Linked DNA regions of Anatilimnocola floriformis. Each later gene encodes a partner of the first gene's protein in a complex. Links are inferred from orthologs where the notes say so. Each region holds a gene or a part of one and is shown on either strand. Other genes may lie near its edges.

What was found.
Region 2: the proteins of M9Q49_RS27165 (region 1) and M9Q49_RS05465 are in contact, whole or in part, in a crystal structure (PDB 5UE9), measured with the Lactococcus lactis proteins. The link is inferred for Anatilimnocola floriformis from one-to-one orthologs. Residues at the interface, in WP_025017116.1 of Lactococcus lactis: Gly25, Phe27, Phe29, Glu32, Tyr33, Lys35, Tyr36, Lys48, Phe56, Thr60, Pro61, Arg62, Val63, Ala64, Glu65, Thr66, Ala67, Ser68, Gly69, Met70, Ile74, Gln77, Pro223, Glu251, Phe274, Ala275, Pro277, Phe278; in WP_023189152.1 of Lactococcus lactis: Leu4, Gln5, Ala47, Ser48, Met49, Leu50, Leu51, Arg52, Arg53, Met95, Leu98, Arg223, Met224, Ala225, Cys226, Ile228, Gly229, Ala230, Cys231, Tyr232, Ala233, Val235, Glu236, His237, Asn243, His244, Ala245, Lys247, Glu250.

What each region holds. Positions count from the first base shown.
Region 1 is NZ_JAMLFW010000002.1:602,418-617,837, forward strand. The notes cover bases 6,657-9,606. They hold M9Q49_RS27165 (dihydroorotate dehydrogenase), read right to left. Parts: upstream 8,616-9,606; coding sequence 7,698-8,615; downstream 6,657-7,697. Other genes in these bases: trpS (tryptophan--tRNA ligase), read right to left, coding at 6,657-7,608; M9Q49_RS27170 (hypothetical protein), read right to left, coding at 8,782-9,000; M9Q49_RS27175 (HU family DNA-binding protein), read right to left, coding at 9,085-9,468. In the rest of the region: M9Q49_RS27120 (SWIM zinc finger family protein), read left to right, coding at 1-1,653; M9Q49_RS27125 (hypothetical protein), read left to right, coding at 1,881-2,132; M9Q49_RS27130 (hypothetical protein), read left to right, coding at 2,391-2,975; M9Q49_RS27135 (hypothetical protein), read left to right, coding at 3,062-3,385; M9Q49_RS27140 (hypothetical protein), read left to right, coding at 3,526-3,894; M9Q49_RS27145 (armadillo/beta-catenin-like repeat-containing protein), read left to right, coding at 3,925-5,073; M9Q49_RS27150 (creatininase family protein), read right to left, coding at 5,142-6,011; M9Q49_RS27155 (hypothetical protein), read left to right, coding at 6,402-6,605; more of trpS, read right to left, coding at 6,643-6,656; M9Q49_RS27180 (TlpA family protein disulfide reductase), read left to right, coding at 10,004-10,585; M9Q49_RS27185 (porin), read left to right, coding at 11,028-12,392; M9Q49_RS27190 (ammonium transporter), read left to right, coding at 12,909-14,420; M9Q49_RS27195 (P-II family nitrogen regulator), read left to right, coding at 14,820-15,167.
Region 2 is NZ_JAMLFW010000001.1:1,310,174-1,325,442, reverse strand. The notes cover bases 4,102-6,900. They hold M9Q49_RS05465 (dihydroorotate dehydrogenase electron transfer subunit), read right to left. Parts: upstream 6,037-6,900; coding sequence 5,167-6,036; downstream 4,102-5,166. Other genes in these bases: M9Q49_RS05460 (pseudouridine synthase), read right to left, coding at 6,039-6,900; M9Q49_RS05470 (polyphosphate polymerase domain-containing protein), read right to left, coding at 4,153-5,004; M9Q49_RS05475 (DUF4956 domain-containing protein), read right to left, coding at 4,102-4,118. Also shown: M9Q49_RS05495 (hypothetical protein), read right to left, coding at 1-165; M9Q49_RS05490 (Nif3-like dinuclear metal center hexameric protein), read right to left, coding at 238-1,032; M9Q49_RS05485 (DNA alkylation repair protein), read right to left, coding at 1,032-1,784; M9Q49_RS05480 (APC family permease), read right to left, coding at 1,781-3,343; more of M9Q49_RS05475, read right to left, coding at 3,429-4,101; more of M9Q49_RS05460, read right to left, coding at 6,901-7,880; M9Q49_RS05455 (hypothetical protein), read left to right, coding at 8,279-9,295; M9Q49_RS05450 (hypothetical protein), read right to left, coding at 9,462-10,769; M9Q49_RS05445 (hypothetical protein), read left to right, coding at 10,928-12,388; M9Q49_RS05440 (methyltransferase), read right to left, coding at 12,373-13,494; M9Q49_RS05435 (hypothetical protein), read left to right, coding at 13,727-14,044; M9Q49_RS05430 (hypothetical protein), read left to right, coding at 14,317-14,577; M9Q49_RS05425 (hypothetical protein), read left to right, coding at 14,891-15,172.

The DNA.
Region 1 (15,420 bases):
CCCTTCGAAATTGAAACCGAAGCCGCGCTCGTCATCCGCTTTCCCACACGCAATCTCACCTGCCGTTGGCTGGCGAGCGGCGGATTGCTCGGCATGGTCTGTTCCTGCCAGGCCGAGACGGTTTGCGAGCACGTCGTCGCGGCGGTCCTGGTGTATCAGGCGTCGCTCGGCAAACGAACGATTGTGGTTGAGCAGACTTTGCTTGAAGAATCTTCCGGCGCGCCGCGCACGCGGGCCGAAGTGCTCGCCAGCGTCGGCGCGGTGCTGCACGAGACGGTGGCGAATGGCATCGCGCGATTATCGGCGGCGACAGCGCAACGACTGGTGACTCTCGCCGTTTCTGCACATGGTGTCGATTTGCCGAGGCTCGAACGAATGCTGGCTGGACTTGCGCAAGAGATGCAACTGGTCGTGCGTCGCGATGCGCAGGCCAGCACCGCGCAGGTGTTGCTCGGGCTGTGCCGGCTAGAAGCGCTGCGAGCGGGACTCGAGAAGAATCCACTCCCCGTGCTCGTGGGCCAACATCGCTCGACATATTACGAAGTGGGCCAGCTCAACTTGACCGGCGTCGGTGCGCAGTGGTGGCGATCAAAGGGTGGCTATCACGGCGTGACGGTTTATTTTTGGGACGAGTCGGCCAAGGATTGGGCAAGTTGGAGTGAATCGCGCCCGATCGGCCAGACCGGCTTCGATCCCATCGGTCGTTTTCGCGCCGATGGCCCCTGGGCGGGTTGCGGCGCGCCGAGCGAAGCAGCGCGGAGCACAGTGAGATTGACGAACGCTTACCGAAATCTGACTGGCCGACTATCCGGCCGATCGGCGACTCAGGCCATTGTGACCGGACCGACACCGCTCAAAACACTCGCCGAAAAACTGCCGGTGATGAAGAATTGGAATGAGCTGTCGCCGCGCGTACACAAGATTTATGGCGGCGGCCTGACTGGCGCCACTGCCAATCAGGAACTCGTGCTGATTCAACCGACGAACTGGGGGCCGGCGAATTTCGATTCGCTGCGGCAGGAACTTTATCGACCGTTACTCGATGAACGAGGCCATCCGCTTTCGCTTTGGTTGCCGTTCACGCCAGAGTTGCGGGGCGCTGTCGAACTGCTGGAGAAGTTCACCGAGACTGACGGCTGCAGTATCTTCGGCGCGATTCGAATGGTCGCCGGAACGATCGTCGTGCAGCCGATTTCGCTGCTCACGCCCGACAAAATCATTCATTTAAATCTGGCACAGGCAAATGCAGTTCCCGCCGCAAAAACCAAGGCGGATCCAGCCGCGGCGGAAGAAGGTGTGCTGGATGTCGAAGAAGACGAATCGCCTGGGCTTGAACGGCAAGGAGTTGGCTCGGCCCTTTCGCGGCTGATCGTCACCGCTCAGGCGGAGCTCGAAGGACTTGTCGAGAACGGCCTCGTCGCGCGGCGAGGTCATGAAACGCTAGAGCGAATAGCGCAACGGTTCACGGCCCTCGGTTTGGGATCTTGCGCCGGCACATTGAAACTCCTGCATGGGCAACTAACTTCGACTTCGCGATTGGCCGAGCCGGAGTTTCAACATGCGGCCGCGGCGACGCTGTTGCGGGCGTACTTTATTTTGCAACTCGCGGCCGAGCAGGAATCGGTGGCGCTGGCAGCGGGGCAAGTAGCGTGACCGCCTACAAGCTAGCAGCACCTTCCGTCCCGAAATTGTGAAGAACCCGACAAGTTGTCGCCGATACATGAGCTAGGTGTCCCCGAGGGCGCACGGATTGCGCAAGATGGGCTCGCATGCCAGCATGACATGACGTCATGACCGTAGTGTCAACTACGAGCAAGCACAGCCGTCGCGGTGGCCACCAACTCCCCCTGAACGGATTCACGACAAGGAAGGACTTTCGCATGGCACGGAACCGCCTGCGCATCTATTACGGGCCCGAAGAAGCGGAAACGATCTCGATCGCGACCGAAACACTTCCCGCCGCCCGGCATTCCGTCACGGTCCCCCTCGAGGAAGTGCTGCCACTCCTCGTCGACGCCGTCCGGACCAATCGCACGTGGCTGAATGATTTCTCCGACGAAGAAATCACGCTCAGCAGCGATCTGTATGAAGTGCTGATGGCTTATCAACATTTCCGCCGCCCCTCGGCATAACTGGTGCTCGATCGCCGGCTGTTCTCACGCAGCTGAGCGTCAGCGACGTTCACTCCTTCGCCCCGAACCTTCGGGGAGAGGGCCGGGGTGATGGCCCGATGGGGCACCCGTATCACCACCGTTCTGGAAGCTTCTCTTCCAACCTCGAGCGATCATTTTCTCTGATCGGAATCTTAGGATCATCTCCTCCTCACGCCGATAAAGGGCGTGTAACGCGCCACGCTGTAGCGTGCTGACGAAACTCATCGGGAGGCTCACATGATCGACACGGATGTAAATGAATCGTTGACCCTCGCCGATGTGGTCGATGCCTGGCGGTATGAGTCGCGTGTCTCCGCGCTCGTCACTTGGCCCGAAGTGCGCGAAGCTGTTGCGCTGGCCGAGCGACAAGCTACGAAGCCGGTGAGCGCCGAAAAGATTCTCTCCATCGCCGATAAGTTGCTGCCGCAAGTCGTCTCGATGGAAGGTGTCGCCCAACTCGCGCAGCTGATTTGGACGCGGGCCGGTGTGAAAACCGATCGCCGCCGCGAAGGCTTTGTCGCCGCGCCGATTGGCGAAACCATCTTGCGAACGATTTGTTCGCTGGCCCGCCGCAGCCAGGTCGTTCAAGGTGTATCGCAAGCGAGCGACGGCTGTGTGCTCGAAGCGACTCAGCCTTCCGACATGTGGTCGCTCGCCGGCACGCTGGTCATCACCATTCGCCAGCACACGGCAAACATCTCCGAAGTGACCGCTGTCGCCACCGTCACTGGCCAGATGTTCGACTGGGGGAAAAACGGCCGCTGCCTGCAAGCGCTCTTCGACGATCTGACCGCCGTGAGTCCGCAATCGCGCGCGGCGTAGTCCGCTGCCGAGGGCCCTGTGTTAAAATCGCGGAGAGCCGATTCGCGAGGGATCGGCACATCTCTAAGTTTAGCGCAGAATCGCCCATGCCCACCCGCCGCGAACGCATCGAATCGATGCTGGCCAACGAACCCGAAGATCAGTTCCTGCGCTACGGCCTGGCGATTGAGTTTGAAAACGAAGGGCTGTTCGAAGAATCGGCCAAGGTCTTCAAATCGCTGATGAACGACCCCCGCCCGCACGTGCCATCGTTCCTCCGCGGCGCGCAGCTCTTTGTGCGGATGGATGAAATCGAAGAAGCCCGCACCGCCCTCCGCACCGGCATCGAAATCGCTCGCTCCCGCGGCGAAATGCACCCCGCCGGAGAAATGGCCGAGCTGCTGATGACGTTGGGCTCGATGGGGGAGTGAATTCCTAAGCAAGATCTTTAGCTTGCGGCTGGCGTCTTGTGCAGGGCGGGACAGCGCGGGGTACCGTTTGTTCCAGCCTACATGCTACATGCACTAAGATGAGGCTTCATCAAAAGCCGCGTACCTCGCGAGGTCTCTCTATGTATCTGCGCATCCTCTTGGTCGTCCTTTGCCTCGGCTGCTATTCGCCGGCCTTCGCGGGCCGCTCCACCGTACTGCTCGAAGACGTGCGAACCGCCAACGCGACCGTCGTTGCCGCCACGCTGCACGCGCCGCAAGAAGTCGAGTTGCCGAACGAACAAGATCCAAAGCAACCGGAGCGGGGCTTCAAGTTCAAGCTGAAGATCACCGACGTCGTGCGCCGCGGCAAACTAGCCGATGACGTACGCGAAATCGACGTCCCTTTTTCCTCGCGCAGCTACGGTGGCAACTGGGAGTTTGAAGCTTCACCGAAGGACGGCATGGAGGTACTGGCCTACTTCGCGCCCGACAAGGAGGGCAAGCTGTAGCTGTTTCAAAATGCGGGAGGGATCACGCGTTTGCCTTCGCGCGCATCCGTCGAAGCGATCCAGCTGGTCGACAAGATCTGGGAGATCAAAGACCCCAAGGCTCGCCTGCAAGCCACGCTCCTCGGCACGGAAAGTGAGAACGCAGTCTTCCGCAGCATTTGCCTGTCAGCCATCGCCTGGCCAGACTGGAATCCGGTCGGCATCGATTTGAAGGGAGTCCTCACCCCTGCCGAAGCGCGGCTGCGGATGTGGGAATATTACCTGCATCCAACAGCCAACTGGCAAGCCGTTAGCGAGGCAAACAATCTTTTTTGGAATTCCTATCGAGGCATCGGCTGGGATACTCACGAGCCGCGCTACGCGGTGTTGGTACGACTCACGCGACAAGCCGCCCGCGATCAAGAGCCGATTCAATACAACGCCTTCGATGCGATGGCGATCGCCTTCTGCAAATATCCCAACCACGCCCGAGAATCGCACGACCATCTGCTTGAGATCTTGGCCGGACCACCCGCGCTCTATAAAGCCGGAATCGCCTCCCGCTTTTCTCTCCTCTATCAACCCTTTGCCACGAGCGCCGAAACGCAAGAGACCAATCGCCTGATCGTGGGAAGCCTGACCAAACTTCTCACCGACAAAGACGAAAGCACTGCACAGGGAGCCGCCTGGGCCCTCGGCAACATCGCGCGGAGTTGTGCACAACTGGGACCCATTCCCACAGACATCGAGCGGTTGCTCGCGAACAAAGACGACTTGAACTTGATCACGTACGTTTCGGATTCACTGCGTATGGCCCGCCGTGACTGCGAAAAAGTCCCGCCGCGCGAACTGCCCAAAAACGCAAAAGCGCTCGCCTATCCCTGGTCGGAATTCATTGATCAGCAAGTGGTGCTGGTCGCACATTCCGACTTCAAAGACAGCAAGCTAGGTCCCAGCGTCACGGTGGGCGGCAGCACTCGACTGTGGGTGCCCGATCTACCTGAGTCGCTCAGGAATGGCAGAGACTTGCGACTGACAGGCAAGCTGGTGCGGAAGTTCGATTTGCCCCGCTTCGTCTACCAGCGCGGCGGCGCTTGGGGCGATGGCTTGCCCGTGATGCAGGAAGCCGATCTCGAAAAATCTCGCGAACGATTCCTGCTGCTGGATGCCAAGATCGAAGAAATCCAGGCGGCGCGATGATCGTCGCGGCCCTATTGTCGCCGATCACTCAACGCTCTCGGTGAATCGAGGTAAGAAAACGACGACAATTAAACAGGCCGTTGGCCCCAGGGGATTGGCATCGTCGGGGGCGTGCGATGGCGGTCGCGGCGGACGTCCTTCGGGCGGTCTTTGAACCAGCTGACGAAGCGGACGAGTTGTTTGACGGCTTCTTCGTAGGCCTGACGGCCTTTCTCGGGAGTGGCGAGTTCGGCTTCGCCGAGGACGCCGGTTTCGCTGTAGCTGCTGGTCCAGGAAACGACCGTGGCGGGGCCGGCGCCGAAGAGATCGACCCAAGTGAACGGGCTGTTGTCGGTATTGAAGCTGATCTCGCCGTTCTTGATCAGGTCGCGGCGCACGTTGTCGCCATCGAGGTACATGTAGAGAGACGTTTCGAGCTCGCAGGCATGGGCACAGCCGCCGGGGAATTTGCTCTGTCGCCAGCGGGGCAGAAATTCCTTGTCGACGGTCAGCAGGTTCCACCAAGCCGTGCAAACGCATTCGGCGTCGGTTTCGAGATTGGTGCGGCGGGCGACCAAGTCGAGGTTCGGCATGTTCGAACCATGGCCGTTCAGCAGGATGATCTTTTTGAAGCCGTGATAGGCAAGGCTCTTCGTGATATCGAGCACGTGATGCATGAAGTGCTCGAAGTCGTTATTGATGGTCCCCGGAAAATCCATCACATGGCCGGTGTAGCCATAGGCCACAATTGGCAGCACCTTCAGCTTGCTGGGGATCTCGAGGCCGGCTCCTTTTGCAATCCCGCCGGGGCAAACCAAGTCGACATCGAGCGGCAAGTGCGGGCCGTGTTGCTCGACCGCGCCGCAAGGGAGGATGCAAACCTGCCCTTCGTCGACGGCATCGTTGATCTCTGGCCAAGTGAGCTTTTCGTAACGATATTCGGTGAGGGCACGGGACATTGGGGGCTCGGGGGAGAGAGACGGGGGACGAGAGGCGAGAGGGATGCGGGATGCGGGATGCGAGGAAAAAGACTGCTGGGAGTGTATCAGTGCTGCTATCGCCAGCAAACAAATTCGGAATTGGATTGCTGCTGTACTTCTCTCGCATCTCGCATCCCGCCTCCCGCACCTCACCTCCCTCTCTGGATTGCGGTAACCCGAAATCGGCCCTCGCGAACCTTAGGGGGTTTTGCAGCGTCGGAATAATATCGCGAGGGTTGGTACGAATAACCGGTAGAGTTCGGTCTCGTTATTCGGCCTGACTCCGTTTTTGCCGCAGGGAGGTTTGCTCGAGAACAGCGAGCAAAGCGGCCCCGTTTGTTTCGCAAATTGAGGCAAAGGTTTCCGCCCATGAAAACTGGCCCAGAGCCGGAACTGCACTTGGTGTTGTGCCACAATTCGGCCCGCGGCCGAATTGCCGTGGATCTGAACGCGTTCGTCGAATTCGACCTCGCGCTCACCCGCTCGCTCCGCGAGCTCGTCGCCAAATCGCCCTACACCCGCCCCATCCAGCCCGCCCTCGGCCGCATCTCGAGCAAGCCGAAGCCGAAGTAGTCTGCCCAGCTTAAGCTATCGTAGCGGCCAGCTGCCGCTACGAAATTCCGCAAGCCTTCTTGGCCCGATCGAGAACCTCTCGGGCCTTCTTCCGAGCACGAGCCGCGCCCTCGCGGAGAATCTCCGCAACCTGAGCCGGATTGGCCGCCAGCGCTTCGCGCTTGGCGCGAGCCTCGGCAAAGAACTTCTCGGCGGCATCGGCGAGGGCTTTTTTCACCGTGCCATAGCCGAAGTTGCCGCGGAGATAGAGGGCGGCCATCTCTTGCCGCTCGGCTTCCGTCGCAAAGAGCGAAAAGAGCTGGTAGAGGTGGTCGTTTTCGTAGTCCGGCTTGGGATCTTCCATCGGCCGGCTGTCGGTGGTGATCCGCATGATCTTTTTGCGAGCGGGGCCGACCGGTTCGAAGAGCTCGATCGTATTGCTGTAGCTCTTCGACATCTTTTCGCCGTCGAGGCCGGGGACCTTGGCCGACGACTCGAGGACTTTGTACTTCGGCAGAACGAAGGTTTCGCCGAAGAGATGATTGAAGCTTCCGGCGATATCACGAGCCACTTCGATGTGCTGGATCTGATCGGCGCCGACCGGCACGACTTCGGAGTCGTAGATCAAAATGTCGGCCGACATCAGCACGGGATACGTAAACAGGCCGGCATCGGCAGCGATGCCGCGGGCGGCCTTGTCTTTGTAGGAATGGCAGCGCTCGAGCAAGCCCATCGGCGTGATCGACATGAGGAGCCAGGTGAGCTCGGTCACTTCCGGCACGTCCGACTGCACGAAGAGCGCGGCTTTCGCTGGATCGAGACCGAGCGCCAGAAGATCGAGCGCAGCATCGAGCGTGTTTTGCTGCAGGACCTTCGGATCGCGGACCGTCGTGAGCGCGTGGAGGTTGGCGATGAAGTAATAGGCTTCGTTGCCGTGCTGGAGGTCGATGTACTGGCGGATGGCGCCGAAGTAATTACCCCAGTGAAAGCGACCAGTCGGTTGGATTCCGGAGAGAACGCGCATGGGAATTTACTGTAGCTGAATTCGCCAGAATTCAGACGCGGTTTGAAGTGGCCGAGATCGGAATTCTGGCGAATCCCGCTACGGTTTTGTTACTTGGTTTGCAAAGTGCCGACGATTTCGCGAACGCTACTGGCTCCGAGTTCCGCCAGGGCGGCAGGGAGCGCGGCGGCCAGTTTTTGCGAAACGGTCGGATCGTAATAGTTCGCCGTGCCGATTTGGACCGCAGTCGCGCCGGTAACAAGGAACTCCATCACGTCATCGATGGTCGCGATGCCGCCGATGCCGATGATCGGCGTCTTCACGGCACTGGCGACTTGGTAGACGCAGCGGAGGGCGATCGGTTTGATCGCCGGGCCGCTGAGACCACCGACGATGTTGCCGAGCATCGGCCGGCGTTTCTTCCAATTGACAGCCATCCCCAGCACCGTGTTCACGAGGCACAGGGCATCGGCGCCGCCGTCGCTGGCTGCTTTGGCAATGTCGACGATCCGCGTCACGTTCGGAGTGAGCTTGGCGAGGATCGGCAGCGAGCAGCGTTCGCGCACGGCAGAGACCAGCTTGTAACAGGTCTCGCCATTGGCGGCGAAGTCGGTGCCGTGGGCGACGTTCGGGCAGCTGATGTTGAGCTCAACGGCGGCGACGTTGGGTTGCTGAGCAAGGCGCTCGGCCATCTCGACGAACTCATCCTGCGAAGCGCCGGCGATGCTCACCACCACGGCGGTCGGCAGCGTTTGCAGGTACGGCCAGTGATTGGCAAGGAACGCATCGAAGCCATCATTATCGAGGCCGATGGAATTGAGCAGGCCGGCGGCGGTTTCGACGGTGCGCCAGGGTTTGTTTCCCTCGCGAGCAGCCATCGTGATGGTCTTGGGCAGAATGCCGCCGAGCTGATTGAAGTCGACGAGCGATGCCATTTCGCGGGCGTAGCCGAACGTGCCCGAGGCAGTCAGGATGGGGTTGCGGAGCGAAAGTCGCCCCAGCGAAACGGTCAAATCAGGTAAAGACACGGCGGCGCTAACAAATCAAGAAACGACGTCACCCCGCGAACAAAACGCGGGGACTACTTTTTGCTGCGAGTACGCAGATAGTTGCTGCGAAGCCGCAGACTGCGAGTCTATAGCTACCCGCCGCTCCGTGAAAGGGACCGGCGGTCTGCCGCTGACAGCAGAGGGCTTAGATCACGCCGCCGTGAACGCGGTGGGGCGTGAGGTGGCTCGGCTGATCGGTAAACCAGATCCGCTCCCATTCCTCAGTGATCTGTCGGAAGTTTTCCGACGTGAAGATCAACTGGCGGGTACGGACGGCCGGGTCACCCGAATAGATCGGCAGAAAGCAGCCGACGTTGCCGGCCAGGCTCACTGTGATGATCGCTCCCAGAATCCATTTCCGCATGACAACTCCTCCGTGAGTGTGACCGCAATCCCTTGCGTGATTTGATTTTGCGTAACAAGTCGGGATTAGCGACCGCGCTCGTTCTTAGGATCCACCACCTGGGTCAGGACCAGCCGCACCCGGATTGGGCGGGGCCGGCGAGTCAGAAGTTGGCGTACCGTTGCTCCCTTCGCGGGCGGCTTCGCGTTCTTCCAGCAGCCTGACCTTTTCTTCCATCTCCTTACCGGGCTTGAAGGTTACGACGAACTTGGTGGGAACGTCGACCCGCGTACCGGTGCGAGGATTACGTGCTTTGCGAGCGGCCCGCTTCTTGACCTCAAAGACCCCGAAGTTGCGGAGTTCAATCCGCCGTTCCTCGACCAGAGCTTCAACGATCGCGTCGAACGTCTTTTGGACGATCTCTTTCGTCTTCAGCTGAGTCAGGCCAATCTCTTCGGAAATCGTCTTCACGATCTCTTTTTTGGTCACGACAGGCACTCCTCCCACGTGGGGCAGCGAAACATCTTGCGGCAACCTGATGTTGCTTGAGAACGTTCCAAGTGTAGGTGGCGTAAGTACTAGAGTCAAGCGTCCGGAATCTCGCAGCAGCCGTAACCTCTATTATAAGGTGTCGCTAAAACCGCTTGTTCCGTCCGTTTGGCCCTCGTTTTTACTGGTACGCTAGCCCGACACACACTTCCCACACGAAAGGCGCACGCAGCGCGTTTTCCTGTGCCACCAGTTATCGGAATCCAGGGGCGGCAAACTCCAATGCAATCGGAAAAAATCTCGCAAGCAGAATAGGCTCTGCAGGCGGAAAAGTCGTAAGTGGTTGCAGATACGGGTTTAACGGGAGGGCGAGGCTCCCGCCGAGCCGTTGAGGTGACAAGCAATGGCAGATGGCGATCGCCTTCGACCGGCGCGGCTCGGCGAGAGCCTCGCCCACCCGAGCACATCCGTCCTACGAAAGACTTGTCTTCCGCCGCTGATGCGTCATGATTACCACTCCTCCAAGGAGCCCGCCGTGCGCAATTCCCTCTACTTTGTCACTCCGTGCCTGTTAGTCGTCGTTCTTCTCTTTACCGGCTGCGAAGCAGAGGTGGTGAAGGTGCCGCCGCGCGTGCGGAATGCTTCGCTGCCAGGAGCGCCAGCTAGCACCAGTTCGGCGGCCGCAACCTTTGAGCCAGCGACGATCGCGGTGAAAGTCGGCGACGAAACGGAACTGGCAGCCATGATTGCCGCGCACAAGGGAAAGGTGGTCTTCGTCGATTACTGGGCGACCTGGTGCGAGCCGTGCGTCGAGTTCTTTCCGCACACGGTCGAGACCCATGACAAATATCAGGGCCAGGGGCTGACGACGATCGCCGTGTCGTTCGATGCCGCGAGCGAAGAAGAGAAGGTCCGCCGCTTTCTCGCCAAGGAGCGGGTCGGCTTCGAGAATTTGATCTGCTCTTATGATCCCGGCACCGAAGCGTTTGAAAAGTTCGGCATCGACCTGGTTCCTCACTTCCGCCTCTACGACAAGCAGGGAAAACTGCGGGCGAAGTGGGATGCGGCGCCCAAAGATCTCGATGCCAAGGTGAAAGAGCTGCTGGCAGAGAAGTAGGCGGCACTGCGAAGTAGTGCAAAAGCCGGTGAACCCCGCCGCAGGGACGGTGGTGAGAGGTCAATGGCGATGCTAGCAGAATCGTCACACGCGCTCGAGTCGGTGGTTCTCGCGCGTTCCTGACTGGTTTGTAAGAGACCGCTGCTCGACTGATGTGAGACTGTAACGATCGTGCCGCCGGCATGCGCGGAACATGCGGCAAGGTTTCGCAGATTGCCGTTCAATTCGCGGTTTCTACCACGTTTATCGCGTGAATGTCTTGCACGTTACGGCGCGACGGTACCGATATCAACAGTGCTGGGATTAGGCGACGGTTTGCCCTTCCAATTCCTTGCCAAGGATTCTCAGCACCCGCCTGTTGGCCCTACCTGTTTGGCGTGATGGACTGCGCCGTTCATCGCGCTCTTTGCAACCGTTTCCTCATGGACTGGGGAGTCTCAAAATGAAATTGTCGAAGCTGGCTTTCGCGATGGCGATTGCTTGGGGCATTTACACTGGTAATGCCTCTGCCCAAACGTATGGGCAACAACCCGTTCGTCAAGTGTCGAACGATTACTTCTATCAACCCGAACAGTCGCCCAGCGACAAGCCGCCGCCGGCCCCCATGGTGGAAACACCCATGGCTCCGGCTGCTGCCGCTGTTGCTGAAGCGCCTGCCGAAGAAGAAGCCACCTGCGATCCTTGGCACTTGTTCTGCCAAAAGGAATGCGGTTGGAACCTGTATGGGTTCGTCAACGGTGGTATCACCGGCAACCCCGACAGCCCGCCGAGCCGCTACAACGGCCCAGTGACGTTCAACGATCGCAACGAAGCGATGTTGAATCAGTTCTACGCGATCGGCGAAAAGAAAATCGATCGCGAGAGCTGCTGCTGGAACTGGGGTGGCCGCATCGACGTGCTGTACGGCACGGACTACATCTTCACGCAATCGAACGGTTGGGAAACCGACCTCGCCGGTGCGCCGAAGTGGAACGGCAGCCCGTTCTATGGTCTGGCCATTCCGCAGTTGTATGCTGAAGTGGGCAACGTCAATAACTCGATCAAGATCGGCCACTTCTACACGCCGATCGGATACGAAGTGGTGCCTGCGAACGGCAACTTCTTCTACTCGCACGCTTACACGATGCAGTACGGCGAACCCTTCACCCACTGGGGTGCTTTGGGCGCCTACAAGTGGAGCGACGAGATCACGCTGAACTACGGTCTCGTGAACGGTTGGGATGCTTTCAACCGCGTTCGTGACGATGCGTCGGTGATCGCCGGCTTCGTCTGGACTGGCGAGCAAGACACGCTGGCCTTCAACATCATCTATGGCAACGAACCTGTTGCTGACGATGTGACGGTTTACACCAAGCGGTACATGCACAGCTTGGTTTATACCTACAACATCAACACTTGCTGGCAGTACATCTTCCAGCACGACTATGCCTCGCAACTCAACGCCAACCGGGGTCAAGCCCTGTCGGCCGAGTGGTACGGCATCAACCAGTACTTGTTCTACAAGATCAACGATTGCTGGAAGGCCGGTATCCGTGGCGAATGGTTCCGCGATGACGATGGCGTCCGCGTGACCGGTCTTCGTCCCGATGCGGGCAACCCGATCCTGGGCCAAGGCTTCGCTGGCAACTTCTACGATGTTGCTGTGGGCCTGAACTGGACCCCGTCGGCAAACCTGACGGTTCGTGGCGAAATTCGCTACGACAAGTTCGATGGCGTGTCGCCGACGACCCCGGGTCTCGAACCCTACGGCGATGGCACTCGCTCGGATCAAACGTTGTTCGCTCTCGACTTCATCTACCTGTGGTAGTCGAAACGTTCGCTGCGGAAACGCAGGCTGAAGGCGGCCCGATTTAAAAATTGGGGGGCCGGCAGCTGAGCAGCCAACATCAGCTGCCGGATACCTGGAAAACAACCGCCCGCCGTGGAACCCTTGGGTTCTGCGGCGAGCGGCGTTTCTTGGCAGCCTCAAGGGTCGAGAGTATTTTCCGGCCGCGGACATCGTTTTGGTTCACTGCGGTCGACCGGGAAATTCTCCCGAGCCTCTGAAGCAAACCGCCGACAGATTCTGCCCAAGCGTCGGGCCGCGCTTGCCCAGGCTTTAGGCATCGCGAACTGGCAATTCCTAACCAGCCGCTGCTAATGCACTTCGCAGCAAATCGCTAACTGCTGCTGCGGCAATAGCTTAACGATCCCGTCAGCAATTGCCCGAAATGACTGCAGGGTGCTGGCACGGCCCTTGCTTTATGCCGTCCGGTCTTGTGGGCGGACAAGGGCGAAATCATATCGCCGGCGTTGTCGCTCGCATTCACACCAGGCGAGCGCGATGAACTTCAGTCACTCTTTTTGGCCCGGCATGCTGCCAGCCCTAGCCCTGTGCGGAGCTTTGCTCTGCTGCACGGTTGCGGTTGGACAAGTCGCTGCCCCAGAGACAGTGAAACCAGAGGTCCTGAAGATTGAATCGCCGACGGCTGCCGAAGGCCGAGTGAGTCTGACGGAAGTTACCTACGCCGTCGACAACATCACGCTCTTCTTCTGTGCGGTCCTGGTGATCTTCATGCAGGCCGGTTTTGCCCTGGTCGAGACCGGGCTCAACGCCAGCAAGAACGCCACGAACATCATGTTCAAGAACTACATGGACTTTGTAGTGGGTGCGTTGCTGTTCTTCCTTGTCGGTTACGGCATTATGTATCCCGGGCCGGACGCGACGACGCACATCATTCCCAATGTCTTCGGCTTTGCTCAGGTCGGCATTGGTCCTCAAGATCCCAACCAGGCGCCCACGGCCGAAACGCCGCATCCGCTCGACTCCAACATCGACTTCCTGTTTCAGGTGGCCTTCGCTGCGACAGCTGCGACCATCGTGTCGGGCTCGGTCGCTGGCCGCATTCAGTTTCCCGCTTACCTGATCTACACCGCCGCCATCTCGGGTTTCATCTATCCGGTCTGCGGTATGTGGCATTGGGGCAAGGGCTGGCTGAATGATCTCGGCTTCATTGATTTCGCTGGTTCGCTCGTCGTACACACGGTAGGTGGTTTTGCAGGCCTCGCGGGTGCGATTGCCTTGGGACCGCGCTTAGGCCGGTATGTCGATGGCAAGCCGGTCGCCATGCCGGGACACAATCTGCCTTACGTCGCCCTCGGCGTGTTCATCCTGATGATTGGCTGGTACGGATTTAATCCTGGCAGCCAGGTGGCCTTCACCGGCACCTCGAACACTCAGATGCTGGCCTTGATCGCCGTGAACACAACTCTCGCTGGCTGTGCGGGTGCACTGATCGCGATGCTGGTCGGCTGGTCGCTGTTCGGCAAATCCGATCTCACGTTTGCTTTGAATGGTGGCTTGGCCGGCTTGGTCGGCATAACGGCGAGCTGCAACATCGTAACTCATTTCGAATCGCTGGCCATCGGCGGCGTCGCTGGTGTAGTGGTGATTGCGGGTGTGTTGCTTCTCGACAAACTGCAAATCGATGATCCGGTCGGCGCCTTTCCGGTGCACGGCCTGTGTGGTGTGTGGGCCGGCATTGCCACGGGACTGTTTGGCGAAGGCGCCAACCTGACCACGCAATTGGCTGGCACAGCAGTCTTCGCCATTTGGGCGCTGACAACTTCGCTCGCACTCTTCTCAATCTTGAAAGCCGTCGGTCTTCTCCGTGTCGACGCGGACGAAGAACTGGCCGGTCTCGATATGTGTGAACACGGCATGTACGCCTACCCGGCGAATGTCGTGGCCCTCGATTCGGTGAACAGCAGTTTTGGCAGCAGCCAGGCTCGCTTGCCGCGCTACGGCGCGGTGACGGTCCGGCCGAGAACGGAGCCGATCACGGAATCAAGTTAGTACCCTACCCGGTTGTCCGAGGGCTGCCACGTCTCCGCGCAGGCAGGCCCTCGGACAACGGTCGGGTCTAAATCAAACGATCAAGTTGAATGCACTTCGGCCTTGCCTGGGCCAGAAGGATACCCCGCATGGCTCGGGTAAGCGTCCGCCTCGCTTGCCCGAGCCGGGGTGTTTTTTCTGGCCCACTTTTCGTGAACAGCCCGAAGTGCGCAGCGAATCAAGAGCGGAGTTCTGCAGCACTCTTGCTGCCCGGGCAACGCCAAACTAGATTCCATTGTCGCCTTTCGCTCCGCGAAAGAACACGTCTTTGCCGGCAACCACTTGAAGGTATGTCAAAGGCGCTGTGTTACCATCCATTGAAGACGCGCCCTTTCGCGGAGCGAAAGGCGACAATGAATCATGAAACTCATCATCGCCATCATTCAGCCGAGCAAGCTCGAAGAAGTCAAAGCCGCCCTCACCGAGGTCGAAGTCTTTCGCCTCACCGTGCTCGACTGCCAAGGCTTCGGTCGCCAGAAGGGACAGACCGAACTCTACCGCGGCCATGAATACAAAGTGAACTTGCTCCGCAAAGTGCAACTGCAAATCGCCGTCAACGACGACTTCGTGCAGCCCACGATCGATGCCATCATCAAGGGTGGCCGCACCGGCGAAAAAGGAGAAATCGGCGACGGTAAGATCTTCGTCGTGCCCATGGACGACTGCGTCCGCATCCGCACCGGCGAACGGGGCAAAGAAGCGATCTAGTCGTCGATCACTCCGTGCTCGATGGGTTAAGGCAAACCAACCGCGCGCCGCCGAAAGAGCCCCGCGACTTTCGGCTGTTTGGCGAGTCGAGGTAGCAGCGGAAAATTTACGTTTGAAGCAAGAGCGAACCTAACCTCAATCCGCCAAAGCCGGAACTTCGCGGAGCTATTTTCTCGGCCTGCGGCAATTCAACCTCAACCCATCGTTTTCGGAGATAACGATGACAGCGGCCCCTCACACTGGGTGCTTTGGG
Region 2 (15,269 bases), on another replicon or contig:
GGCGTTGTACAGGTAATACGAGTTGTGCGAGCCGTGTTTATCGATGGCTTGCTTGATAAGTTCGCACCGCCGCTGATAGACGGGCGAGGCATCGATCGGAATATCGAGCCGCGTAATCGTCCGCAGCGGCAGGCAATCAAACGAAATTTCCACCCAACGGTTCATCGACGGCATCCTTGGCGACTCGTAACTTAGCTTCCACGATTATTTCCGCCCGCTCGCACTTCCGCGAGAGGGTTAGCCGATCCATCGCAGCGGATCGGCCTCCGCCTTGCTCGGCCAGATCGTCAAATTTGGAAACGGTTTGCTCAATACTTCGGCCAGGCGTTCACAGGCAAAACGTTCACTGGCAAAGTGACCTGGCAGGAGCAAATTCATGCTGGTCGCCTCCGCTTCGAGACAAGTATGAAACTGCGTCTCACCAGTAACGAGCGTATCGCAACCGGCCCGCGCGGCATCGGCCAAAAAACTCCCCGCGCTGCCGCAAGCAACGGCGATGGTTTGCACGCGCGCGTCATCGGCGCCAACGGCATGCAGACCTTGGATCTTCAAAAAACTCCGCAACTTTGCGGCTAGCTCGCGCAACGGAATCGCTGCCGGCAACTTGCCATAACGGCCCGATCCCAAACCAGCGGGATCGTTCTTGGCCGCGACTAGCGGTTGGATTTGCTGCAGCCCCAACCCTTCGGCGAGCTGCTGATTGATGCCCGCCGCCGCGGAGTCGAAGGCCGTGTGCGGGCTGTAGATCGCCACGCCCGCGCGGACCAATTGCCATAACAGGCGAGTGGGTGTTTGTTCGGTCGTCAGGCGTTTGAGCGCATGAAAGGGGAGGGGATGATGAGTCACAATCAGCTCAGCCCGCTCACGAATCGCTTCGGCAGCGCTGGCCGGAGTGATCGTGAGGCAGGTCATGATTTTTGTGACCGGCTGCTGCGGATCGCCAGCGAGCAGACCGACGTTATCCCACTCCGCCGCGAGTCGCCGCGGCGCGAAGGTTTCCAGAAAATCACTAATGTCGGCGATCGTGGTCATTAGCACCTGCACGTCTTCTTCTTTTTTCCAAGCGTTCCCCGGGCGTGCATTTTAGCGATGTATTCGGGCGCGAACGGCACTTGGCAAGAAGTATCGCCCATGTCGACCTCGACGACGCCAATCTCCTTCGCCACTTTTTGCGCCGTTGCGGTTAGCGGCCGCAGGTAACTACCACAGGCGATGACGAAGTTATTCATCGCGCTACGCACGCGGTTTGGCTGCCGATGGATGGTTTTCTGCACCCGCTCGAGCAACGTTTGCAATGCATCGAAATCGAGTTCTTCATCGGCCTTCACGGCGACGAGGTTGCTGAGTGTGGTCCAGCCGCATGCCGCGGTCTTCTCGTCCTTTTTATCGATCCACTTCTGCGCCAGTTCCCAGCCATGTGGACCATCCGCGGCGACCCACGGCACGGTGAATTCGCTGAGCATCGACCACGACGCTGCATCGAGCCACTTTTGCAGATCGGTTTTCGTCATCTGCGATTCATCAGCAATCAGACCCGCGAGATACATCGCATCGGAAATGCCGGTGGCGTACAACTCATTCGCCAGCTCGTAGTTCTTCTTGATCCGCTTTTGGATCGGCTTCATGTCCGAAATGCGAGTGCCGAAGAACGGTTCCTGCGCGCCGTGCTTCAGCAGGACACTCTTTATCTTTGGATCGCCGAGTTTGCGCAGCTCTTCGACGATCGCAGCAGCCGATTCTTCTTTGGCTGGCTTCGCCGATTTGGGTGCGGCTTTCTTCTTCATGGCGCCGTGCTCGTTTCCGGCTTGGCTACGAGAAAGTAAACCACCACGCCCGCGAGAATCAGCAGACTGCCGGCAGCGGTTTGCGGCAGGTAATCGAGGAGCAAACTGACTAGCGCCGCAGCGAAGACCAGCAAGTAGAACGCCGGCGTGATCGGATAGCCCCACGTTTTGTACGGACGCGGGCGATCTGGCATCTTGCGCCGCAAGACAAAGACCGCGCCAACCGCCATCGCGTAAAAAATCTGCCCGCCGAAGATCACGAACGCGGTGAGTGCATCGAACGCTTCGGCTGGGCCTTTGTTCTTAGGAATGAAGGCAGCTTTAAACCAGTTCGTTAGGCTGAATGTCGGCGGTTCTGTGGGCGCTGCCTCGTCGACAGCAGTAGTGACAACGGGTTCAGCCGGAGTCGCTGACGGCGCGGTCCACGCATAAGCGCCGATGATGAGCACCAAGGACCAGGCCATTTGCGCGAGGACTGCATTCGCCGGCGTTTGAAAGCGAGGATGCACTTTTCGAATCGCGGCAGGGAAGAGCTTGTCGCGGGCCATCGCAAAATAGATTCGCGGTCCCGCGAGCAGATTGGAATTGAGCGCCCCGAAGGCTGAGATCATCACGCACGCCGAAGCGAGCCAGCGGCCGCCCGTGCCGAGCAGTTGAAACGAGACTTCTGACGCAACCTTCGTGTCCTTCGCCGCGACGGCGGACATCGGCAGCACGAGGTGATAACAGGCGTTCGCTCCGAGGTAAACGATGATCACGATCATTACGCCGACAGTGAGCGCGATCGGGACGTTCTTTTGCGGCTCGCGAACTTCTTCCGCCACCGGGCCGATGTTGATCCAGCCGTCGTACGGCCAGAAGACGAGGATCATCGCCACGCCCATCGCCCGCCAGAAGTTCAGCGACACATTCGCGGGCATGATCGGCTCGAGGTTTTTCACATCGGCTTTCAGCAGCACAAACGGCGCGACGATCAGGAAGATCAGAAAAGCTACCTTCACGACGCTGGTCACGTTTTGCACCCAGGCAGCCCAGCGCGTGCCGATGACATTGATGATCGAGACGATGAAGGTCAGCAGCAGCGCGCACATCGCTTGCATGCCGTGCGACAACGGCACGTGGACTGCGAGCCAATCAGGCAGATAGTCGCTGAGCTTCAGCGAATTCAGCAGTTCATCGCCATAGAGGACCGTCGCACACGCCAGCGCGCCGAGCGAGCCGGTGCGAATGATCCAGAACTCCGTCCAGCCCCAAAGGAACGCCGGCAAGCGACCATAGGCTTCGCGCAGATAAACATAAGGGCCGCCGGCTTGCGGCAGCATGGCGGCGAGTTCCGCTAGCGCCAACGCGCCGCAAAGAGTAACCAGGCCGACGATAATCCAGATCGCCATGATCGGCCCAAAGCTGCCGAGCTGAGCAGCGACGGGCTGGGCCTTGAGAAAAATACCGCTGCCGATGATCGAACCGATGACCACCGTAATGGCATCGAACCGCCCGAGGACGCGGGGCAGGGTTTGCACATCGGGATCGAGAAGGGGCTGCTGGGCGGGCTTCGTCATGGTCTTCTCTGGTGATGGCCTGTTGTCGGCCGGTGGAACCAGAGGCAGCATATCGCAAACGGCTGCGGCAAGCGACTGCGCAAAATTAGTCGTCGCGGACGTGCTTGCGGAACTGCACCTGCTGCACACCTTCCACTTGGTTTAGCTTCGTCACCAGCGTTGCCGGCGAGACATCAGGCCGCATCTGCAAACGATATTCGACGTCGACGGCGGCGCCTTGCTTGGCTGTTTCGACGCTCGTCATTTCCCGCTTCGTGGTCACTTCGGCGATGACCGGTTCGAGCGAAGTTTCGGGGTTGCGACCGAGGCCGAGGCGAATGTGCAGCACGGCGACTCCCGTCGTCACATTCACGGATGGGAAGTAGCGAAAGATGGTCGCAGCGACTGACACGCCCAGCCAGCACATGGCAGCGACAATCGGTTGCCCAGCGCCCACGGCCATGCCAACGGCCACAGCAAAGATGACGTAGGCCACATCCTGCGTGTCCTGCATCACCGTGCGAAAGCGGACGATGGAAAGCGCGCCAACGAGTCCGAACGCACGGGCTGCATTATCGCCGATCACTTGCGTGACCATGGCGATAAGAATGGTCATCAGCACTAGCGTGCCGGGAAACGTCGTGCCCGTGAGCGAATTGCGCCGGCCCCAGGCATACGCCACGGCCACCAACCAGCCGGCGAGAAAGGCGAGAACGAGTCGCGCGAGGATCGAATCCCACGGGAGGAGATTCTTCGACTCTTCGGCGAATAATGCGTGGTGCAGCCAGGTTCCCATGGAGCAATGATTTCCAATCCAGACGTTTTAGAAATCAGGCCACGGCCCGGGAATCGCCATCTTCTGACGACGCTTCTTCCTGTCCGCCCGGCACCACCCAGGTTTGCATGCAAGTGCGAAACTTGCTGACCTTGAGAGGCTCCAGCGCGAAGTCGCTCATGATTCCCTTGAAGAGCGAGGGAAGTGACGTGGGATACTTCAACTCGAGAATGCACAGGCCGCTGAGCCGTTGCAGGCCCTCTAGCGAACCACGGGGCACGTCCCAGGTATTCACATCCAGATCGCGCAGGCCACAACCGCCAATGGCGCGGTCGAGCGTCATGCGAATCGGCCCTTCGGGCGTGAGGCCGACGCGGGCAAAGCGTTCGTAAGTGACCGAGCAGACGGGCTGCAGTTGGCGCAATGCCACGCGGCGGCGGAACCAATGTCCCGACCAGTGCTCCGGCGGCGCCGATTGATAGACGCAGGCCAGCTCACTTTCGCTGATCGCGGTGCGGCGTTTTTTCACGCGGCCGCGGACCTTGGCTTTACGTTCGAGCCAGATGGTGTCTTCGTTGCCATAACGGCGCAGACGATACTTCCGCGTGCGGAGCGCTCCGGCCCGCCCAAAAACGCCGAGGGCGGGTGTATCGAGGTACACGCTGTGTACGGGATAGAGCTCGCGCTCGTCGCACGCAGCAACTGGGTCGCGCGACATGTGGACACGAGCCCAGTCCTTTACGAGTTCGGCCGTGGCCTCACCCAGCAGGAATTTGATCTCGTATTGTCCAAACCGATGGTCAGCCCGGCGAACGGGCGTCGGCATCGAGTTTGCCGCTGCATCGCGCTGTGCATCCTTGCCGCCATGGCGGTCTTCACTCCGCGCTGGCTCCGCGTTCCCGTGCATTGTCACCTCGGTGGGCTTTCTTCTGGCTGCTAAGGGGGTGCGTCTTTTCGTCGCGAACTCTGATCAACCTAGTGTAATTGGTCGCAACCTCTGATTCTGTTTCATCGGAACACATTTCTGCAAGCTTTTTTGCTGTCATTGCGGCAGAATCTGTTCGCTCCCTTACCATTCGATGCAAGCTGCGTCGAAGACAGGTCCCTCAACGCAGGTACGGCGATAGTCACTCGTGCCATCTTCTTCCTTGATCCGGGCCACGCAGGTAAAGCAGATTCCCACGCCGCAGGCCATCGGTGTTTCTAATGAAACCTGACAGGGAACCTGATGTTCCGCGGCGATGTGGGCCACGGCTTCCATCATCGGTTCGGGGCCGCAACAAACGATCCGCGGCGTGCCGGAATTTTCTTTCAGCACGTCACGTAACAAATCCGTCACAAAGCCCTTCCTGCCGTGGCTGCCGTCATCGGTCGCCAGGCGGACATCCACTCCCAAGCCGACAAAATCGTCAACACCGGCAAAATAGTCCTTCGTCCGCGCTCCGTAGCAAAAGGTGACGCGATTGGCCCGCGGCACCGCCCGCTGCGCGAGACCGTACCGAGTTTTGCCCAAGTACTCTTTGGCCAATGCGAGAAATGGCGTTTGTCCGATGCCGCCAGCGACCATGATGAGATGATCGGTGGGCGTGGGAAGAAAGCCATTGCCGAGCGGGCCCCAAACTTCCAACGTTTGCCCCGGCAGAAAATTGCACAGCCGCGAAGTCAGCTTGCCTTTGACGAGATAAACGACATCGACGTCGCGCGGCTGACCATCGGTGCCGGCGGTCACGTCGTACACGGCCAGCGGTCGACCGAGGAGCGGATCGTTGTATCCGGCGAGTCGCAGCATGACGAACTGGCCCGGCGTGACGCGGCGCGCAAGCTCTGGAAAGCGAAACCGAACCCGCCAGGTATCTCGCGCGAGTTCGACATTCTCGATGATCTCTGCCGCTGCAGAAACCGCCTGGTCGGCGAGATACGGTGCGTGCGCCGAACTCATTATTAACCGCGGCCTTTCTTCTTAATCCGTTTGCCGAAGATGGTCTTCGCGCCGCGGCCGCCACCACCGCCACCTTCGAACTTCTTACCTTTGCCAAAACTCTTGCCCGGATATTTACCCCGTGCGCCACGATCTTCCTGCGGACGATTCGGCACGAGCTTGCCGGGACGACGAGGCTTGCCGGTTTGCGAATCGCGTGGATCACGTTCGTCACGGCCTCGTTCATCGCGACCGCGGCCACGGCCTTCACCGCCGCGACCTTCGGCACTGCGACGTTCTTCGGCGCGGCGGTTGCCAGCTTCGATTCGCTCCTCGTGCGTCATGCGATGCTTTTGGCCACGGCGGAACGATTGGCCGACTCCAGTTTGCTCTTCACCGCGACGGCGATGGCTGGTGCGTGGTTCGGCGCGGAGAGGGCGATCGCCCTTGGCAGCAGGTGCTCTGCCTGCAGGCCCGCGACCGGCAGGGGCCCGGCTGGCGGGAGCTCGACCAGCGGGTGACTTCGGGCCTTGGGGCTTCGAAGCGGGTGGCTTGAATGACGAGCGCTGCTCGCGCACTTTGCGCGACTGCAGCGGCGGTGGACCTTCTTCATCGAAATCGAGCACATCGCCGCGCGGAGCCGGACCAGAACGAGGCGGCCGGCCGTCGTCCTTGATCTCTTCGCGGATGTAAGTCTGCTCGATCAGATCTTCATCGTCATCGCCGAAGTCGTCATCATCGAGGTCATCGTCTTCCCCCAGATCCTCTTCCTCCAGGTCGCCGTCTTCGTCTTCGCCGTTGAGCAGTTCTTCGAAGTCATCTTCCATGTCCTCGAAGTCTTCGCCGGCCAGAACTCGATCGGCAATTTCTTTCGCCGTCAAAGGTTTCGGCTTAGTTGGGTCAGCTGCGATCTTCGCAGGAGTCGCTCCACTCTTTGCGGGAGCTGCGGCGTTCTTCGCCGGAGCCACCTTTTTTGGCCGTGCTACGCGGACTTCCTCGGCAGCTTCTTCTTGCGGAGCAGCTTCGGCTTCACGCGGCGGTGGCTTCTTTTTGTCCTTGCGCTTCTTGCGAGTGATGGCCAGCAGACCATCGATCTCGCCTTGAGTCAGCTTCCGCCATTCGCCTTCTTCCAATGCGCCGAGCTTGAGATCGCCGACGGCGATACGTTTCAGGCGGATGACCTTGTGGCCAACCTTGGCGAGAACGCGACGGATTTCGCGGTTACGGCCTTCATCGAGCACGATCAGCAAATCGGCGCTTTGTTTGTGTCGGCTTTTAACCGTGACCGATTCAACCTTGCAAAAACCTTCGGCCAGGTGCACGCCGCGGCGGAGCTTGGCAAGTTCCTCGGGACCAGGCCGACCAGCGACGCGCACGATGTAGGTCTTCTCGACACCGTAGCGAGGATGCGTGATGTGGTTCGAAAAATTGCCGTCGTTGGTGAGCAGGATCAAACCTTCGCTCGCGCGATCGAGGCGGCCCACGGCGAAGACCCGCTCGTTATCGGGAACCAGATCGATCACCCGCGTCCGGCCCGAGGGGTCGAAGTTTGTGCAGACGACGTCCATCGGCTTATTGAGCGCGTAATAGACGCGCTTCGGCTGCTTGAGCGCTTCGCCATCGACACGAATTTCTTGGGCGACCGGATCGACCCGAGTGCCGAGCTCGGTGACCACTTTGCGGTCGACCTCGACGCGACCTTCGCGGATCAATTCTTCGCAGTCACGGCGGCTAGCGACTCCTGCCGCTGCCAGCACTTTCTGCAGGCGTTCGCTCCCCGACTCTCCACGACCGGCGTCGGACTGTTGCCCCGCGCGTGATGAACCAGATGACTTGGAGGATTTGTGGCGACGCTGGCGTGTCATGACAGTACTACTTCTCGCTGCGATTACGCAGGTTCTCACTGCGAATACGCAGATTTATCGCTGCGAATGTGCAGGAATAACGGCTGCGGAAGCGCAGACGGCAAACTACTAGTTTACTTAACGACAGAGCTAGCGGTCAGGGGGTTTGCGGTTTGCTGGCGTGGCTTTCAGCAGTTCGGTTTCAGAAATGTAAAGCACCCTGCTAAGCCCTGCGGGCGGATTTCAATTGCCACAAGCCGGGTCGCTGGTTGTACCGATGAATCGTGTGCTGCCGATCGTTCCGTCGCAGTACTAGATGCTGCGAATATGCAGTCCCGCCGGCTCGGCTTGCCATTGCACCGCCTCACTGCAAACGGCAACCGCCCACCTTGTTCGTCGCCTTACCAGGATGGACGCCCATGCCCGTCTCGCGCCGTCGTTTTCTGTTGGGTTCTGCCGCAGCCATTGCCGCGGGAAGTCTTGCCGGGAGCCAGGTGCTGGCCGAACCGCGCGTCCCCGTCGGCACCGAACTGCCGAAGCAGTCGACGCAAGGCGTCGTGGTTCCTGGCAGCGGCCAGCGCGTGCCGAACACCGGCGATGATTTCGAAGACGCCGAGTGGATCTATTGGCCGCAACATCCCAAGAGCAGCTACAACATCGACGAACAAATCCGCGCTCCCGGCGGCATGAGCAAGAACGGCAAATGGGTCGAGGCAGCCAAGCGCGGCACGCCCGACGTCGTCAAGCGCGTTCCCACTCCGCCGGGCGGCATCCCGGGAAGCAAAGGCGCGCTGATGATGCAAACGCTCTACAGCGGCGTACCAGGCCGCCTGAGCAACGCCGATCAGCAAGACGACCTGCTGCAAGACGTGAAAGGGCGATTCGGCAGCGATATCCCCGTGTCGTGGACGCCGAACTGCACCGTGCGAGTCTGGGTGCCGCCAGCCGACAAATGGGAAATGCGCTACGACTACAGCTTCGGCTTTCGCGCGGGCTTGATGGGCCAAACGCCGAAAGGGAAGAGCGATGAATTCTGGCCGGGCATCTTTCTCGAACAGCAGTTCGATTTGAAGAATGGCGAGAAGCACTCCTTCGTCCGTGCTCGCATCCGCGGCGACGAATGGGGCCGCGACCTTCCCGGCCCAGCGTACGAATGCGAAAGCTGGATCACAATGGGCATGAGCTTCACGCCCGATGGCCGCTGCCACTTCTTTTGCAAGGGAGGCGTCGAAGACCTCACCATCAAAGATCACTTCGGCAGCTGGTACAGCTACAACTGGCGAGCCCACACCTTCCTGGCTTACTTCTTCAACATCATGAACCGCGACGACGGCCGCTCGCTCTCGTCGCCATGGATCATCGATGACCCTGCGCTCTACGCCGCCACCGCGCCGCTGCAACGTAGTGCAACTCGACCGGGCTTGGGTGCGAAGTAACAGTTTCAAAAAGGCGTTATGCAATAACGCTGCCCTCACTCCCTCGCCCCGGTACTCCGGGGAGAGGGCCGGGGTGAGGGGCCGAAGCTCAATCAAACCCGACTTCGAATCGCCCGAACTCAACGCCGAACCGCCGTTCCCCCCGAGTTACTACGCGCATCGTTTCTTACTCCTTTGACCTCGCCTGCTTCAACCCGCGATCCTTCGGCAACGCCGTGAGGCTATCGAGCCGGGCGAGGCCGATCCACGGATCTTTAGGGTCATAGTTGAAAATCTGCGAATAAACGAAGTCGTTCAGCAGCATTAACTGCGTCGGCTGAGGTCCACCAACTGCAAACTGCTTGTAGTCGTCGTCAAAGACCGAAGCATTCGGATCGCGAATGGGATTCATGTGTCGCAGCGCCGCGTAACGGCCGCAGTACTCGTTGTAGATCGTGTCAGCCTGCAAAGCAGGTTGTATGCAAGCGAGCAACGTGTGCATCGCCCGTTCGTCCCCTCCCTTGCTGAACGCGTAATCTAAATCGGCCGTGGGTTGAGAATTGCCGGTGGGACGCGTTCTTTCCCGACCGTAGCGCTCGGCTACTATGGCTTCTCGCTTCACCAAGGTTCGGCTCGCCTTGCTCAACTCAGAGTACTCTGGATGAAACGAGGCCACCGCTTCCCAGAAACTGGGCGGTGGTGGCGGCACGTACCCGATGCTCTCGGGCGGTGCGTCGGCTTTACTAATTTCTCGCAACACCTCCTGATACTTGACGAGGTCTGCCTTCCAAGCCGTCTGCAAGTCTTCTATTTGTTGCAGTTGATACTTCGTAATCTCCGCTTTCGCATCTTTAGACCGCATCGACCTTTGAGCGGACGCTTCCGCTTTGAGCAAACGCGTAACGAAGGGGATGGGGCCATACAAACCTGGAAAGACATCAACGACCTCGCCAGTCGGGAGCACCACATAGTGGACGCTGTTGCCCGTGATCGTCCGCTCGACTTTTCTGCCGTCGCCAAGATCGATCGTGATCTTCGGCACGGGACGCACAGAAGTCCAAGTGAGAACAAATCGGTCATGCAGTAGTTGGCGGACCTTGTCGTCGGGGTAGAGCAAGATGCGAAAGTAACGGCTGTTTGCGCAGCTGAGTTCCTCGTCGAGCTTGCCGAGCAGCCGCAGCGCGAGGATGGGCTTTCCTTGCTCCTTCGCAACACGATTCGCTTCTGCTTCGTCGGTGTACCAATACAATCCCGATTCGTGCGCGTAGCGAGCAGCGGCTACGGCGTCGATCGTGTCATCGATCGCAGTCCTGTCCTGATTGGTTGCAGCTAACTTCTCCCGCTCCTGCATCAACCGATCAACTGCCGCCGGCCCTTCCTTTCGCCACGCCTTGATTTGCTCCGCCGAAGGTTTCTGCGGAATCGATTCTTCAGCGACGAGGGGCACTGAAACGGCCAGAAAAACGAATCCTGCCATTCCCCATGCAAGACGCATATCAGCCTCCTTGATGTCGCCGCGTTTCCACTGGGCGATATCCTAAATCCGCGGACTGCGGACTCGCAATGTAGTAGGAACATTCTTGCGAGCTCAGGCTTTTCGCAGGTACCATTTCACCTGCCTAATTTGCAGTAAATCTATCGGGCGAGTTTTCCATGCGACATCAAATCGCGGGCCATCCGGCGAGTTGGCTATTGCTGGTACGAATTCTGGTCGGCCTGTTGGTCATTGGCGCGGTGGCCGCATTGGTTGGCGGAATCATTCCGCTGGGCATCCTCTTGCTGGTTGGCACGGCGGTGCTGGCCGGCGTTGTCGAAACGCATGCAGCCCTGGTGCGCGGGCAACGCGCGTGGATCGAAGTCTTGCCGGCCGGAATGAAGTACAGCGATCGCCAAGGCGAACGCGAGATTCAGGATTACGAAATCGTGTCGCTGGCGTTCGCCATCACGCCGCAGTATTCCAACGGGCACCCGAATGGTTACTTGCGCACCTGCCGATTGTGGACGGCCGACGAGCGGGTGCTCGAGCTAAAAAACAAATACGCCAACGGCGAAGCCGATCCGCTGGGAAGTTTCATTCAACGAATTGCGGAGACGCTCAAGGAAGGTTTTGCCCAAGCGCTGGCGCACGGCGTGGAAGTGCGTGGCGAAGGGTGGAGGCTGTCGAACACCATGCTGTATTGCGGCGTGGCAGGTCGCGAGCGGCCGCTGGAACTCGCGAAGATCGCAGCCATTCAAGACACTGAGGGGATGCTCGGTGTCTGGCTGCGCGACGAAGAACTGCCGGCAGTCAAGCTACTGCCCACTGGTCGCAATGCCTGGCTGCTCGCCGATCTGATCGAGCCCTACATGGCGAAGATGCCCGAAGAAAATGAGCCGCCGCGCGAAGGACTGGGCCGCATCATTTTCCGCCGACGGGCGAGCATCGCAGTGGTGATCGCACTATTCTTGATCGCAGCCGCTCTCGGCATTGCCGGGGTCATTGGCCTGTCGCAAGGAGTGCAAGACGCCTTCGTGTTTGTGGTGCTGTTAGGAGTCGGCGCCCTGCTGTGCGTCTTGGCAGTGCATTTTGCTTTTGCAGAAATGACCTGCCACGAGTGGGGCGTGATGCAGCGCGGCCTGCTGGGGCGTCGGCAGTTGTTGTATCGCGATATCGAATCATTCACGTACCGCGCGACGCGCAATTATGTGAACGGCGCTTACACGGGAACGGCTTTGTACTTGCAATTCATGCCCCGCGCCGGTTGTGGCCGCAAGATCACGCACAGTTCCAATGTGCAAGGCAACGACGACGACCTCGACCGGCTACGCGAAGGAGTGGCGCGCATCATTGGTGCGCAAATGCACCAACGCCTCGCGAATGGCGAGACCGTAACTTGGACGAACAACCTGGCATTCAGCCCCGCAGGACTCTTGTATCGGCCGCCCGGTTTTATCTCGCGCGGCAACCAGGTCTTGTTGCCGTACGACAAGTACCACGGCCACAACTTGCAGGATGGCAATTTCTATCTATTCGAAAAAGGAAAAGACAAGTCCGTCACCAGCGAGAGCGTCGGCGAAGTCAATTTCTTCCCCGGTTTTTATCTGCTGCTGACGATTGCTCACTCGGACGATTGAGCATCCGGCGCGGGCGTCGCGTCCGGGGCTCCAGAGACGAGGTTGCCGCAATGAAAGACGTGGAACTGCCGGGCGACCGCCGGCTCGAAGTAACTGAACCAGCGTGAAAGATTTCGCTCGTACCAATCAGGCATCTTGGTGACGAGCAACAATTCGCCATCGGGCTTGAGAGCCTTGCGCGCGACTTCGATGAAAATTTCGGCCAGGCGGAAATTGCTGTAATAGGGTGGGTTGCCGACGGCGAGATCGAACGTGCCCGGTTCGAGTGTGCTGCCATCGCAATCAACGGAAGCGGTGACGGCGCTGGTCTCGTTGCGAGCGGCAGCCCATTGCAAAGCTTCGACCGCGCGGGGATTGCTGTCGATGCCGTGGGCGGTGATCCCTTCGCCGCGAAGTGCAGCCGCCATCGCCACCGCGCCGCTGCCGCAGCCGATGTCGAGCACGCGCACACCCGGCGTTAAGTGCATCGATTCCATCAGCGCGCGGGCGCCGGTGTCGAGGCTACGATGGCTAAAGACGCCGGGTCGGCTGCGGAGGTGAATCAAACGCTCGTTGTCGCGAAAGGCAAATTCGCAGGCAAAGTTCTTCATCTTCTTCAACGGCTTATTTTTCACGGCGACATAGATCACGCCGCCAGTCACGGCATGGCGCGAGACTTTGTCGAACAGCGCTTGCAGTTGTTCATTCAACCAACTGTCGGTCGCATTGTCGGTCGACGCGACGAGCGTGCCGCCGATGTCGAGTCGTTCGTGCGCGAGTTGCAATTGATCGCGGACGAGTTCGACTTCTCCTTGACGTTGAAAGGGGAGGGCAGCGAGGTCGAACTTTTCGTCCGGCGGATTGGGCTGGCAGAGGAGTTGGAATTGATCGGAGCGGGCGCCGATTTGTTGCGCGCTTTGCTGCTGGGCAAAGAGATCGAGAAACCAACAAACCACACGCGCGTTGGCATTTCGATCGGCAACAGCCGTGGCAAATTGCCCGCGCCCCAGCGTGGTGCAGAGGACCCGCTCACCTTTCAGTTTCGGTAAGTAGTCGATGAGCAACTGCTCGGCCGGTCGTGGCGGTTCGACGGGATAAAGCGAGCGGGGAAGGGCAGGGGAGGGCATGAGCGTTCTCAAAGGGAATTGAGCGACAAGCGACCAATCAAACTAACGCACAGCAGCAAATTGGCCCAGGAGAGCAGCCGAAAAAGAGCGTGAAAAACAGGGCGAAATTGCGACTTTCTGCGGCCTTGCGCATCTTCGAGCGAAATTGGCGTTCCCTGGCATGTCGAGTGCAAATAATTCCTAACGAAGCGGGACTTTGACAAGTACTTTCCAACCCTCCGGAGAATAAGCCATGAAATCGATTCTTCTCTCAGTCGTAGCCGCGACATTGTTGACCGTCAGCGGCGCTTTCACATCGAGCGCCGACGCGCAGACATACGTGCGCTACGGCCGCGGTGGTTACTACGCACCGCGCTACAACTATAACTACGGGCCGCGATACGTCGCGCCTTATCGCACGTACTATAGAGGCAACCCGTATTACGGCGGCGGTTATTACAACGCCCGTCCGTACTATGGTGGTTATCGCGGCGGCTACTACGGTGGTGGTTACTACGGCCGCGGCATTGGTGTGGGCGTTGGGCCGGCCCGCGTGGGCGTTCGGTTTTAGTCAGTAGCAGTTGAAGATGTTATCAGCCCTTCGCAGCGATGTACGGTGCGGAGGGTTTCATTTACGGGAAGTTGTCGCGAGCCGTGCCGAATAGACATGGCGGGCAACTTCCCGCTTTTTTTGCGCGTGGGCACTCGTTGCTCGAACGCATATTCTTGGCAGCCGCTTCGTAACAAAGCGGCGAATCCCTCGCTTCTGATCTTATGCAACGAAGTCAGCAGTCGCTGAACTCAGTGCTTAATATCAATTCTCACATGCAAGGGATGTGTCTCATGAAGTCGCTCATTTACTCTCTGCTCGTCGTCGCAGTTCTGTCGCTCGGCGGTGTCTTCACTTCATCGGCCCAAGCTGGCAACGGCGGCAGTGGTTGGGGCAATGGTGGATGCGGATACGGTGGTGGCTATGGCGGAGGTTACGGTGGCTGTTACCGGCCGCCGGTTCAGTGCTATCGCCCACCGGTTTATTATCCGCAGTGCTACAGCCCGCCTTGCTATCGGCCGCCGTGCTACGTGCAGCCGTGTTACCGGTGGTAGTGGAATTGAGGTGGTAACAGATTCTTGGTCGGACCAATGGTCCGACCTACGGATTTACCTGCAGGCCGTTTGCTATCAGCGACGGCCTGCGAGCGTTTCTTGGGTTCATCAAATCGACAACAGGGTGACGTCACAACGATGTCACTGCTGACAGCTCTGGTCAAAGCCGGGAAAACAACATCTCCCGTAAGTCAATAAGATACAATCACTTACAGCAAATCGAGGAATTCTGGCACGGCTGCTGCTTTTTAACTCCTCCGTTGCCGCGGCAACATCGCCCGGCCCCCCTGATTCGATCCTGAGGAGTTTGGTTATGAAGAATTTCATCTATACCCTGGTTGCCGTATCTGCTCTGTCGCTGGGCGGCCTGTTCACCGCCACCGCGAGCGCGAACGGCCCTTATCACCCACACCATCACCACCACAACCACAACCATTACAACGGCGGTGGCTGGAACCAAGGTTACTACGGCCCGCCGCGGGCTGCGTACTATCCGCCGCCGATGCCGTACTACTATCAGCCCTACCCAGCGTATCAGCAGCCGAATGGCATTTACCTGCAGAACCGCAATTTCGGCCTGCGGATCGGCTTCTAAGCAGGACGGCAGGGGGGTCAGTCAGCAATGACTGGCAAGAAATGAAAAAGTCCGGGCCCTTTGCTTTTGGCAAAGGGCGCCGGACCGTCGTCCCCCC